Regions from separate parts of the Rhizobium sp. WYJ-E13 genome, predicted to be linked through region 3. Evidence: predicted binding sites of a transcription regulator. Region 3 holds the regulator's gene; each other region holds the start of a gene.
The links. Region 3 encodes LexA, which represses DNA repair genes until DNA is damaged. Its sites were predicted from a motif close to TGTTCNNNNTGTGTTCNG; they were not measured.

Region 1 (4,277 bases), 880 kb from region 3:
TTTCCGGCGGCTTGCGACCAAGAACAATCCTCCGCTGGTCCTGATCAAAACGCCGCACTGGATGGACGCCATACGGGCGACACGCAATGATCTCGAGCCGCCGGCGCGAGAGCTGGTTCCCGAAATCGCCGAGATTTCGAACATGCTCACAGCGGAAGGCGCGCTTTTCACCCGCATGTCCGGCTCTGGCGCGACCTGCTTCGGCATCTTCGAGACACCCGTTGCTGCGTTGCGTGCAGCCGAGCGTCTTCACGCCGCCCGCCCGGACTGGTATTTCCAGGCAACGGAGACTTTTGCAGGAGGTGTATGATGGCAGGCTTGGACGAAACGCGCGCTTTTGTTCCCCTCGGTATCGCCGTGCTGACAGTTTCGGATACGCGCACGCTGGCCGATGACAAATCCGGCGATACGCTCGCGGCACGGATTGCGGAAGCCGGACATCAGTTGATCGACCGCGACATCGTGCCTGACGACCGCGAGAGGATCACCGCACGCGTGCGGGCCTGGACGGAAGCCAAGGAAATCGACGTCATCATCACCACGGGCGGGACCGGCTTTACTGGCCGCGACGTGACACCCGACGCCCTGGAACCACTCTTCGAAAAGCGGATGGATGGATTTTCGGCGGTGTTCCACCGGATTTCCTACGACAAGATCGGCACCTCGACAATTCAGTCGCGCGCCACGGCGGGTGTCGCCAACGCCACCTTCATCTTCGTGCTGCCGGGCTCTCCCGGCGCCTGCAAGGATGCGTGGGACGGCATCCTAGAGGCGCAGCTCGACTACCGCCATATGCCCTGCAATTTCGTGGAGATCATGCCGCGTCTGGACGAGCACCTGAAACGCGGCGCGACGAAGTAGACTTGCTACAGCAGCAGCTTTCCCTATGTCGCAAGGCCCGGCAGCTTGGGCATTGTGTCCCAGCTATCACCAAACAGCACTACGCAGCTTATGCCGTGAACATCTGTAACGACGAGCATCCAGGTGCCGCTTTCGGCGGCATTAACCTCAAGAATGGCGTTCTGGTTGATCAGTCCGACTGCCGTGAGCTTTTCAGCAATGTACTGACGATCTCGGATCGGCCTGCGCAACTGCGCATCATCTGCGATGCTGCCGGAAGCGGATGCGCGATCACCAATATCGTCAATATGACGGCCAGCGGGCCGTAGACCTTATTGCGCAGCATGACGCACCTCCTTTCGCCGGGAATCCGGCAGAAGAGGAGATTTTCGCTGACCTGTTGTCTACAACATCACGCTACCGGGCAGCGCGGGCAACCCAGGAAGGGATCAATTCGCTGGAGAGTTGGCGTGGTTTCTGCGCCTTGACGAATTCGGTAAGGCGCATGCCGCTCTTTGCAGCGGATACGGCAAGCTTCTTGGGCATGAGCAGGCCGAGTTCCAGCGGTGGTCTGGCACGGCCGACACGCTGGAAAAAGGGGCGTCGATAGACACGCGAGGCGGTAAAGCGCGCAGAGACCTTATTCAAGACCACATATTCCGAGACTTCGTCGATCCAGCCCGCCTGCGGTCTTGCGCCCGGCTCGACGAAGAGCAGCCATTCGCCGCGGGCGGATCGGATGATATCCTTGATATCCCATTGTGAATGGAAACGGCAGCCAGCGGCATCCGCCACCCGGGCCGTGCCGTCGCGCGAGCCGTGATCGAGCACGACCACATCGCTGACGAGGCCTTCCACGGCGCCTGCCACCAATACCGATAGAGTCTGGGCCAGCTCAGATTCCTGATCCTGGCATTCAAGAACGACAGTCAACATTGCCTGTTTATAGAGCGCCGCACAAAATTTTGCCAGCGGGACTTTCCTCATTTTGTTCTTGCATTGTTCTCTTTTTGCCGATAGGAATTTAATCATCAAAACGAGCGGGATCGAGCGTTTTCCGCCGCTGGAGAATCCGATGAGACCACAGTCCCTTGCAGGGCAGGCCGCATTTGCGCCTGCCAATACGGCTGATATTGCCGATGCGATGATCGCGGCCTCGGGGCTGCGCATCGAAGTTGACCGGCGGCGCGGCCGCGGTGCGGGGCTGAACCCCAGCGGCCGCTTCGAGCCAACACAACGCGAAACCTTCGATGATGGCTGGCAGACGCTTGAGGAACTGCCGCCCTTCAAGACGGATGTGCAGGTCGAAAAGCCGCGCACGGCGATCACCCGCAACGAATCTCCCGATCTTTCCTTCGACCGGTCGATCAACCCTTATCGCGGCTGCGAGCATGGCTGCATCTACTGTTTCGCCAGGCCGACGCATGCCTATATGGGCCTTTCGGCGGGGCTGGATTTCGAAAGCAAGCTCTTCGCCAAGCCGGATGCGCCTAAGCTTCTGGAGCGCGAACTCGCCAAGCCGGGCTATAAGGTGCGCGTCATCGCGATTGGTACCAATACCGACCCCTATCAGCCGATCGAGAAGGAATGGCGCGTCATGCGGCAACTCCTCGAAGTGCTGAATAAGGCCAATCATCCCGTGGCGATCGTCACCAAGTCGGCGATGATCCTGCGCGACCTCGATATCCTCACGGAGATGGCGGCAAAGAACCTCGTGCGTGTCGGCATTTCAGTGACGACGCTCGACCGCAAACTTGCCCGCCTCATGGAACCGCGGGCATCGACGCCGACGCGCAGGCTGGAGGCGATCCGTGGGCTTTCCGAGGCTGGTGTGCGTACGTCAGTGATGGCCGCGCCGGTCATCCCCGCACTCAACGATCACGAGCTGGAACGCATCCTGGATGCCGCCAAGGCGGCGGGTGCTGAAGAAGCGAGCTATGTGCTTCTGCGGCTGCCGCTGGAAGTGAGCCCGCTGTTCCGCGATTGGCTGTTGCAGAATTATCCTGATCGTTATCGCCATGTCATGTCGCTGGTGCGCTCGATGCGCGGCGGCAAGGATTATGATGCCGAGTTCGGCAAGCGCATGAAGGGTGCGGGACCCTATGCCTGGCAGATCGCCCGCCGCTTCGAGATGGCGGCAAAGCGGCTTGAGCTGACCCGTCGAAGCCTTGCCCTGCGCGACGACTTGTTTGTGCCGCCCAATGGCAGCGGCGTGCAGCTTTCGCTGCTGTGATTAACGAGCTTGCGTGAGGCGTAAAGAAGACCTGCCCCGCGTCTTCTGCCTTACGCAATTCCCGCGGATGGCCCTGACCGCACCATCCGCTGGACCGCCCCCGGCCGTCGCCGCCCTGATCCGGGGGCTTGCAGGAAATCGGGTTGGCGTGCGAAGTTCAACCGCATGAAACGTCGCACGTCACCCGATTCTCCTCTGCTCTTTGAAGAGGCTCCCCTCGTGCCGGATTTCCGGCTGGAGCTGAAAGCCCGCAAGGCTGGTCACTGGCCTGTTGCGGGCGCAGATGAGGCCGGACGCGGACCACTTGCCGGTCCTGTCGTCGCTGCAGCCGTGATCCTCGATCCCAAGCGCATTCCTGAGGGTCTCAACGATTCCAAGCAGCTTTCAGCGCAGCGGCGCGAGGAGTTGTTCGTCCAAATTCTTGCGACCGCAACAGTCTCCATCGCCTCCTCCAGCTCTACACGCATCGACGAAACCGATATCCGCAAGGCAAGCCTCGACGCTATGCGCCGTGCGATTTGCGGCCTTTCCATACCCGCAAGTTATGTACTGACGGATGGGCTGGACGTGCCTGTAGGGCTCGACTGCCCCGGGCAGGCCGTGGTGAAGGGTGACGCACGCTCCGTCTCGATCGCCGCCGCTTCCATCGTCGCCAAGGTGACGCGCGACCGGATGATGGCGCGGGCGCATCTGGTGTTTCCCGAATATGGGTTTGCCGCTCATGTCGGATATGGCACGGCGCAGCATCGCTCCGGCATAGAGAAGCACGGGCCGTGCCCGCTGCACCGGATGAGCTTCCGGCCACTGCGCCAGGACGGCGTCGTGGGAGAGGTGAATGGAGAGATGCTGGAGGAGTAGACTCCAGCGCCACCGCCTCGTTTCCTTGCGAGCCGCATGGGGCGGGAAGCGCCGGAGGGGCCATTTGCCTCATACAGAGCGCTTCTGAGCCGGTTCCCAAGGGGCTGCTCTTAGGTGCTTCGCGCAGCCATCAAAAGCTCACACATCACGCCAATCACACGGCATCTGCCAAAAACAAAAAGCCCCACCGAAGCGGGGCTTTTCCAATCCTGCAGCGCTGCAGCTCAGTTCAGACGGGTCTTCACTTCGCCGACGGCCCGACCGAAGAGCTCGGACTGAACCTTGCCATCAGCCTGCTTACCGATCACGGCTTCAGCGGCTGCGATGGCGAGATCGACTGCGGCGG
Region 2 (4,277 bases), 1.8 Mb from region 3:
CTTGCCGTCAGCGCGAGCGCGGACGGGAGCGGGCTTCATCTTCATCGAAAGGGCGCGGCCAACCATAAGCACGGTCAGGATGCCGCCGACGGCGAGCGTGACCGAAAAGGTAAGAAGCAGCATGGCCACGAAAACGGTGGCGCCAGCGAGCATGAAGAAGATGGAGCGAATGTTCTGCATCGGTTAAAGACCTTTCTACGGAAAGGAATGTGGTCCTTCTTTTTCCTCTCTGCAAGCCAAGCATGGCTTTTTGTTGTCTTGCAGGGCTTTGCGAAGCTTGGCACTAATGGTCCATGAGCCGAACACCACCTCTTCGTTCCCTGCGTTTGCGCCGCTCGGTGCTGAGCGTGCCCGCCATCAATGCGCGTGCACTTGAAAAGACCCATTCCCTTGATTGCGATGCGTTTATTTTCGATCTGGAGGATTCCGTCGCGCCCGAGAAGAAGGCGGAAGCGCGCGATAATCTGAAGGCCTTTTTTGCCGGGCCGCCGCTCGAAAGCAAGGAAAGGATCATTCGTATCAATTCTTTGTCATCCGGATTCGGGCTGGCGGATCTGGAACTCGTCAAGGCGCTTTCGCCCGATGCCGTTCTCCTTCCGAAGGTGGATGAGCCACAGGATGTGACTGATATCAACGACCTGCTTGCCGAGGCCTATGCGCCGGAAGAATTGCGGATCTGGGCGATGATCGAGACGCCGCGCGGCGTGCTGAATGCCGCAGCGATCACTGAATCCGGCCGCACGCCGGGATCGCGGCTTGATTGCCTAGTCGTCGGGCTCAACGATTTGCGCAAGGAAACGGGCGTCTTGCCGCAGCCGGGGCGAACCTATCTCGTGCCTTGGCTGATGCAGGTCGTTTTGGCGGTAAAGGCCTACGGTCTCGATGCGCTCGACAGCGTCTTCAACGATTTCCAGGATGGCGATGGCTTCGATACCGAATGCGGGCAGGGCCGCGCCATGGGCTTTGTTGGCAAGATGCTGATCCATCCGGCACAGATTGTAGCCGCCAACCGGCATTTCGGGCCAAGCGCGGAGGACATCGCGGAGGCGGAGGCCATCATTGCTGCCTTCGCCGATCCGGTTACCGGAGGGCTCAATGTCATCAATGCGAACGGACGGATGATCGAGCGGCTGCATCTTGTCCAGGCCGAAGCTCTGGTTCATAAAGCGCACCTGATTTCTGCAAGAAAGCCCGCCTGATGAAACTCTACCGCTTCCTGACAGGTCCTGACGACGCTTCCTTCTGCCACAAGGTGACGGCGGCGCTGAACAAGGGCTGGTCACTATCCGGTTCGCCCACCTATGCCTTCAACGCTGCGACTGGCCAGATGCAGTGCGGCCAGTCGGTCGTCAAGGAGGTCGAGGGCAAGGATTATGACCCGGACATGAAGCTGTCCGAGCAATAATATCAGCGTTCAGCAGCCTCTTCGGCGCTCGCCTCGATGCGTTCCATGTCATCGTCGCTGAGACCGAAGTGGTGGCCGATCTCATGGATCAGCACATGGGTGATGATGTCACCCAGCGTCTCGTCATTTTCTGCCCAGTAATCGAGGATCGGACGGCGATAGAGGCGGATGCGGTTCGGCATCTCCCCGGTTTCCAGGGTAAAGCGTTCCGAGATGCCGCGGCCTTCGAAAAGGCCGAGCAGGTCGAAGGGCGTTTCCAGCGCCATATCCTCAAAGACTTCGTCATCGGGGAAATCCTCGATCTCGATGGTCAGATTGGTCGTCAGCTTGCGAAATTCGTCCGGCAGATGGCTGTAGGCCTCCATTGCCAGCGACTCGAAGGCGCTGATCGTCGGCGCGTGGCGGTCCCGCCAATCATCGCTCTGGTCTATCTGGGCCATGAATATTCCTTCCTTTGCCGGCCCATATAGAACCTTTATTGCCGATTTTCGAGTGCGGAATCAAAGGCAGGAATAAATTCTTATAAAATGCCGGTTGACTCTCTATTAGAGCTCTGGAATCTATAAGAACATAACAGGAACAAGATGAATGGAGTGAACGCCATGGCGCAGACCGCCCTGGCGCGCGAGCGGCTTTTTGCGCTCCGCGAAACCATTGCCCGACTGGAGGGAAAACCCGCGCCGACGCTTGCTGCGGCGGAAAGGGAAGCCCTGGCGGAAGGACGCGAGAGGCGGCAGGAGCACATTCTGCCTCGGCTGTCTTTTGGCATTGAACCGTTCGATAAGGCCCTGGAAGGCGGTCTGCAGCTCGATGCGATTACCGAGTTCCGCGCGGCGAGTTCCGGCGATGCAGGGGCGGCGAGTGGACTGGCGATGGCCATTGCGGCGCGACTGCAGAAGCAGGAGGAGGACACCAGCAGGCTGCTGCCGTTGCTCTGGATCGGTGATGCCGTCGGCACACTGGAGGCGGGTCGCCCCTATGCTCCGGGGCTGAAGGATTTCGGGCTGAAGCCGGAAAGGTTTTTCCATGCCGCGCCGCGCAAGCTGGAGGACGCGCTCTGGCTGGCGGAAGCGGCCATCGAAAGTGCTGCCTTCTCGGTCGTCGTCTTCGAAGTGCGCGGCAATCCCCTGCATTTCGGCCTGACCGAAAGCCGCCGGCTCAGTCTCAGGGCGCGCGCTGTCCGCCGTCCGCTCTTTCTCGTCCGCCAGGCCGGGGAGGAGGAGGCGAGTAGCGCTGCTTTCCGCCTGCATGTCGAACCGGCGCCGTCTGACTTGCGGCCGCTGCCGGACGGATCGAAGCTTTCCGGCAGCATCGGCAATCCGATTTTCCGTCTCACGCTGGAGAAGAGCCGCAATCCGGCCCCGCTCTCCTTTCTTCTGGAGTGGAACCCCCATGAACGCGAATTTCTCCCCATCGACGAACCAGGTTTCGCTCGTCCTCCAGGCGAACAGTCAGCGCATTCTGGCGCTCAGCTTTCCGCATCTGGCGACGGACCGCATCGCGCGCAAGCGATGGGGTCTGTCCTGGCGTTCGAAAGGGCGTCCTGAAGCGTCACCGATCGTCTGTTCCGGCAAGCTCAACAATGCCATGCGGCTGACGGCGCTGGACGAGTTCGCCGAGAAGTTGGGATTGAGGAAGGAACAGGGCGTTGCCGAAGCGCGCGCCATGTATCCGGCGCTCGATGTCGTGGAAGAGGATCCTGCGGCCGACTGCCGGCTGCTGGAAGCGATCGCCGACTGGTGCGACCGCTATACGCCGATGGTAGCGCTCGACGGTAAGGACGGGCTGTTTCTCGATATTACCGGCTGTGCCCATCTCTTCGGCGGTGAAAGCGCGCTTCTCAAGGATATCCTGTCGCGGCTCTTTCATATGGGGCTCGATGTGCGCGGCGCGATCTCCTCATCGCCGGGTCTTTCCTGGGCCGTCTCCCGCTTCGGACAAGGCGGCGTCGTGGAGGATGAGGAGACGGAGCGTATGCTGATACCGCTGCCCGTCGCGGCCTTGCGGCTGGAAGGCCAGACTGTTGATGCCTTGAGGAAGCTTGGCCTCAAATATGTCGGCGACGTCATCCATGCGCCGCGGGCGCCGCTGACCCGCCGCTTCGGGCCGACACTGCTTCTGCGCCTCGATCAAGCACTGGGGCGCGAGGAAGAGCCGATCTCGCCCCGGCGTCCCGTCGCCAGCCTCTCGTCCGAACGCCGCCTGGTCGAGCCGATCGGAACGGAAGAACAGATCCTTGCTGTCACCGGACAGGTTGCCGTGTCACTGAAACCGTCACTGGAGGCGCGAGGCGCTGGTGGAAGGGTGTTCGAGCTGGTGCTGTTTCGTGTCGATGGCAGGGTTTTCCGCATTTCCGTCGGCGCTTCACGGCCAATTCGCGAACCGAAGCTCGTCGCAGGGCTGTTTTCGGAGCGGCTGCAGGTTATCTACGACGATATCGATGCCGGCTATGGTTTCGAGATCCTGCGCCTGAACGTGCTGCGGCATGATCCGTTCCATGATGCGCAGGGCGATTTCGAAGGCGATCGGCAAGGGGAAATCTCGCTTTCGACTTTTGTCGATCGTGTTGCGGCGCGGCTTGGCGCGGATTGCCTGCAAAGCTTCCAGCTTCGCGAGAGCCATGTGCCGGAGCGTGCCGTGATCACGGTGCCGGCAATGGAAAGCCTTCCGGCACGGCGCAAGGTGGAGCAGAACAATACCCTTCCCTTCCGCGAGGAGAGGCCCCTGCGGCTCTTTGCAACGCCCGAGCCTGTCGAGGTCGCATTTGCCGAAGTGCCTGACGGTGCGCCGCAGGCTTTCCGATGGCGGCGCATGCGGCATCTGGTGGCAAAGAGCGAAGGGCCGGAACGGATCGCCATGGAATGGTGGGCCG
Region 3 (4,277 bases):
GACAGGAAAACCGAATTCCTTCTTGAGGTCGTCGAAAACCTCCATCGCCTTTTCGAGGCCGATACCGCGCTTGGCGGAAATCGAGGTGCGGTTTGCCTTGTCATAGGAGGTCTTGTAGACGAGGCCGATACCGAGCTTGTCGCACAGCTCCTTCAGCGTGCCGCCGACCATGAAGGCATGCTCGCGGCTTTCCATCTGGCACGGACCAGCGATGAGCGAAAGCTTGGCAGAATTGGAAAACAGAACCTGGCCAGCGCCTTCGCCGATCCGGACCTCTGCATTGGTATTGGAGCTCATGGTGTTTCCTCGAAGGCGAAGAGCGTGCCCTGACCGGGCGCGGGCTTCACAAGAATACGGTTGGCCTTGCGTGTATAGGTCACCCCGTTAGCAGCCAAATGCGCTTCTGTCACGGCCAGATCGGCAACCGCAAAGAGGATCGCCCGGCCGCGCAGGCCGCGATCGCTATCCGGCGTCGCCAGATCGAAATAGGCCTCCAGCCCCTCTGGGGTCATCAGGCTGATCTTTGCGTTTCCGGTCGGCACCTCCAGCCCGAAACTCGTGACATCGGCAGAAGCGGCTTTTGCCGCCGCGCGAACGAACTCGCCGAAAGCTGTCGGCTCGGGCGCCGCGAGCGCGATCTCGGCAATGCCTGTCACGCCATTGGCATGGATCTCCAGCGCGCTGCGGCTGGCCGGAAGCGGGTTGATGCGCTCGACAGCGAAGAGAAAGAAATCCGGTGCCCGTAGGTCGCCAGCGAAGGCGAGCCGGAAGCCGGCAACACTTTCTGCACCATCGGGCATTTTCACTGGACGTTCGAACTGCAGCACAGGACCGGCACTGATGCTGCCCTTCACGAAACGAGAATGTTCTTGCTTTGCATCCCCTGTCGCAAAGGCGATGGCGGACAATCCTTCGCTGCCGCAGCGGAAACGGAAAGCCTGATTGCGGGCAGTGAAGACATTGCCCTCACGCGCCGTCTCCTCGCTCTCCTCCACACTCGCGACACCCAATGGCTCAAGGTAGGTTTTGTCGGTAAAGAAAACGCAGGCATTTTCCGTGCCGAAGGGATGGCGGGCATCGGGCGCGACGGTGAAACCAAGCTTGCCCAGCCTTTCGCGGGCAAGGTCGATATCGGTAACCGGCAAAACGAGATGATCAATCGGAAGCATGTCCTGGGTCATCGGCTACTCTCTAGCAATCACCAGGAGATGTGCTTCAGCAGACGCTACGAAGCAAGGCCAGGCAGGCTTTCCGCCGATAAAAATAAAATTCTCTGCAGAATGAACAGAAGTTTTACGAAAATTTAGCTACTTGCAGAACACATATGGAACATATAGTGTCCGTTCTGGATTTGTTTCAAGACTGGGGTACACGCCATGCTCACACGCAAACAACAGGAACTCCTTCTTTTCATTCACGAAAGGATGAAGGAGTCAGGCGTTCCGCCGTCTTTCGACGAGATGAAGGATGCGCTGGATCTTGCCTCTAAATCCGGTATTCACCGGCTGATCACGGCGCTTGAGGAACGCGGCTTCATTCGCCGGCTTCCGAACCGGGCACGCGCGCTCGAAGTCATCAAGTTGCCGGAAGCCTACAGCCCAAGCCTGCAGCCTCGGCGCGGCTTTTCGCCGAGCGTCATCGAGGGCAGCCTCGGAAAGCCTCAGCCGTTGGCTCCCGCTCCGGCAAAGCCTGCACCTGCTGCCGACAACGGCAATTCGATTTCTGTGCCGGTCATGGGGCGCATCGCCGCCGGCGTGCCGATCTCGGCAATCCAGAACAATACGCACGACATCAATGTTCCCGCCGACATGCTGGGCTCGGGTGAGCATTATGCGCTCGAGGTTCGTGGCGACTCGATGATCGAAGCCGGCATCTTCGATGGCGACACGGTCATCATCCGCAACGGCAGCACCGCCAATCCCGGTGATATTGTCGTGGCACTCGTCGACGAGGAGGAAGCGACGCTCAAGCGTTTTCGCCGCAAGGGTGCATCGATTGCACTCGAAGCAGCAAACCCCGCTTATGAGACGCGCATCTTCCCGCCGGATCGCGTCAAGGTCCAGGGCAAGCTCGTCGGCCTCATTCGCCGCTATCACTGACTGGTGACGTACTGGCGTCTGCGAAACTGTCGCTGCGCCAATCATAGGCACGGTGGCGCATCCAGGGCCGTCGCAACGTGTCGAATGCAGTTGTGATCTCAGTTCCCTTATCGGTAAAACGAAGTTCGATCGAGCCTGTTCTGCGTAGTGTCTCGCCAGTAAAGAGCAATGCGCCGGAGCGACAATGGTCAAACCGCAAACGGACAGGGGTAACGACGATATCGGCCGTATCGCAGGCCGGCCCGAGATAGGCTGCATTGTCGATGATCGTCAGTTTCTTTCCATTCCCGAGCAAGGCAGTGCACCAGGCGCCCTTCTGGCAGGAGAAGCGCGATGGCGAGCTTGCGGCGGCATGTCTCATTGCTGCTCTGGCTTCGTCCTGCTGATCCCGTGACAGCTGCAGCTGTTTGCCTTCAGGCGCAGCGGGGACATTGACAGCCTGGAGCATGAACGGCTTTCGATGCTCTTCCATGGTAAGCGCCCGCTGCCATTGTTCGAAGATGAAGGCAGGAGGCTTTTCGCGATTCGAAGCTATCGCCTCTCCATCGACAACAGCAACCAGGCCGCCATCTTCGGCGATGGTGATGTCGGGCATCGCCTCGACCGGAAGCAACGCGACGGCAAGCGTGGAAACCGCAACGATTGCTGTTCCGGCGTGCCGCAGTCTGGTTCTGAGCAAGGTTAGCAGCAGAAACCCGAAGACGGCTGTCGGGAAGTACCAGCCGGGCAAACGGCCCACATCGATATTGCCGCCCCAGCTCGATACCGTCTTTGCGATTTTTATCACCAGATCGAGCCCGAATCCTGCGATCTGCCACATCGGGCCATCGAGGCCAAAAGGCATCAGCAGCATCGCCAGCATCCCGGCAGGCATGACGATGAAGGAAATGACAGGCATGGCCGCGAGATTTGCCGGCAGGCCGTAGGCAGTCAGCCGGTGAAAATGATCGATCGAAAACAGCGCGGTCGAGAAACCGCCAATGAGCGACGTCAGGAAAATGCCGCCGAAGAAGCCGCCAATCATGAGGACAGGTTTGAGGATCGGCAGCTTGGCAAAGGCATTCTCCCGCATCGGACGCACTTTCCAGAGGTCGTAACCGGCGACCAGGGCAAGCGTTGCGGCAAAGGACATCTGGAAACTCGGCCCCAGCACCTCCGATGGCGAGACTGCAAGGATCACGAGCGCGGACAGCGCCACGTTTCTAAGGCTGATCGACGGCCGGTCAAAGAAGACGGCAACCAGCATGATCGCCATCATGATGAAAGCGCGTTCGGCGGAGACGGCAAAACCCGAGATCAGATAATAAGCCGTCACCGCAGCGAGCGCGCCGGCCGCCGCGATTTTCTTGGTCGGCCATGCTTGGGCAATGGCGGGAAAAAGACTGAGGATGACCCGCAGGCCGACAAAGAAGATGCCGGCGGAGAGCGCCATATTGAGACCGGAGATCGCGATGATGTGGGCAAGGCCGGATTGCCGCAGCGCCTCGGTCGTTTCATCCGAGATCGCCCGTCTCTCATCGGTGACAAGTGAAGCAGCAAAGGCGCCGGTATCACCCGGCAGGACGGAGCGGATTCGATCGCCGATGCCGCTCCTGAGCCGATAGAGCCATTCCAGGGTCGCCTCACCGAACGAGCCCGCCTGCTGCGGCTGCGAGGCAGTCTTTTTCGGCGCACCATAGAAAAAGCCGTTGGCACCAATGCCATCGAAATAGGCGCTGAAGGCAAAATCGTTGAGGTGGGGAAGTGCCGGTCCCGCCGGAGGCGTGAGACGTGCCCTGCCCTCGATGACGTCACCAAGCTCAAAGGGCTGCGTGGCGCCCCGGACCAGGACGGAAATGCGCTTGGGTGGACGCTTGATCTCGGGAGCATCCGTTCCGGTAACAGCAAGAATATAGCGCCAGCGCCCTCTTCCATCGCCTTCGCGACGCTCGATGCGGCCGGTCACCGTTGTCGTTACGGCGGAATCCAGGATCAAGGTCCGCGCCCGCCATGTTTCGACCTGTGCCGAAAGCATTCCACCGGCAAAGAGAAGCAGAGCAAGCAGCGTCGCCCGCAATTTCGTCCGGCCATATCCGCAGAGCGCAACGGCAAGGAGGAGGACAAACAGGCAGAGACCAAGCGAGATGGCCGGAAAATCCGAAACTGCCAGAAACCAGGTCGCGGCACCCGCACCGAGAA

Region 1: the regulator LexA is predicted to act here: its motif matches at 1,830-1,847, upstream of KQ933_RS02220 (PA0069 family radical SAM protein).
Region 2: the regulator LexA is predicted to act here: its motif matches at 1,970-1,987, upstream of KQ933_RS19380 (metallopeptidase family protein).

What each region holds. Positions count from the first base shown of each region.
Region 1 covers NZ_CP076853.1:452,532-456,808, reverse strand. The annotation lists gene KQ933_RS02240 (4-(cytidine 5'-diphospho)-2-C-methyl-D-erythritol kinase) at 1-310, shown strand, start outside; gene moaB (molybdenum cofactor biosynthesis protein B) at 310-861, shown strand; partial or broken gene KQ933_RS33305 (hypothetical protein) at 885-1,186, opposite strand; gene KQ933_RS02225 (glycosyltransferase family A protein) at 1,258-1,776, opposite strand; gene KQ933_RS02220 (PA0069 family radical SAM protein) at 1,916-3,073, shown strand; gene KQ933_RS02215 (ribonuclease HII) at 3,239-3,931, shown strand; gene KQ933_RS02210 (F0F1 ATP synthase subunit B) at 4,156-4,277, opposite strand, start outside.
Region 2 covers NZ_CP076853.1:3,907,128-3,911,404, reverse strand. The annotation lists gene KQ933_RS19395 (hypothetical protein) at 1-180, opposite strand, end outside; gene KQ933_RS19390 (CoA ester lyase) at 294-1,199, shown strand; gene KQ933_RS19385 (DUF1737 domain-containing protein) at 1,199-1,405, shown strand; gene KQ933_RS19380 (metallopeptidase family protein) at 1,408-1,845, opposite strand; gene KQ933_RS33485 (hypothetical protein) at 2,008-2,952, shown strand; gene KQ933_RS19375 (DNA polymerase Y family protein) at 2,993-4,277, shown strand, end outside.
Region 3 covers NZ_CP076853.1:1,331,604-1,335,880, reverse strand. The annotation lists gene kdsA (3-deoxy-8-phosphooctulonate synthase) at 1-297, opposite strand, end outside; gene KQ933_RS06755 (VOC family protein) at 294-1,181, opposite strand; gene lexA (transcriptional repressor LexA) at 1,377-2,099, shown strand; gene KQ933_RS06745 (ComEC/Rec2 family competence protein) at 2,080-4,277, opposite strand, start outside.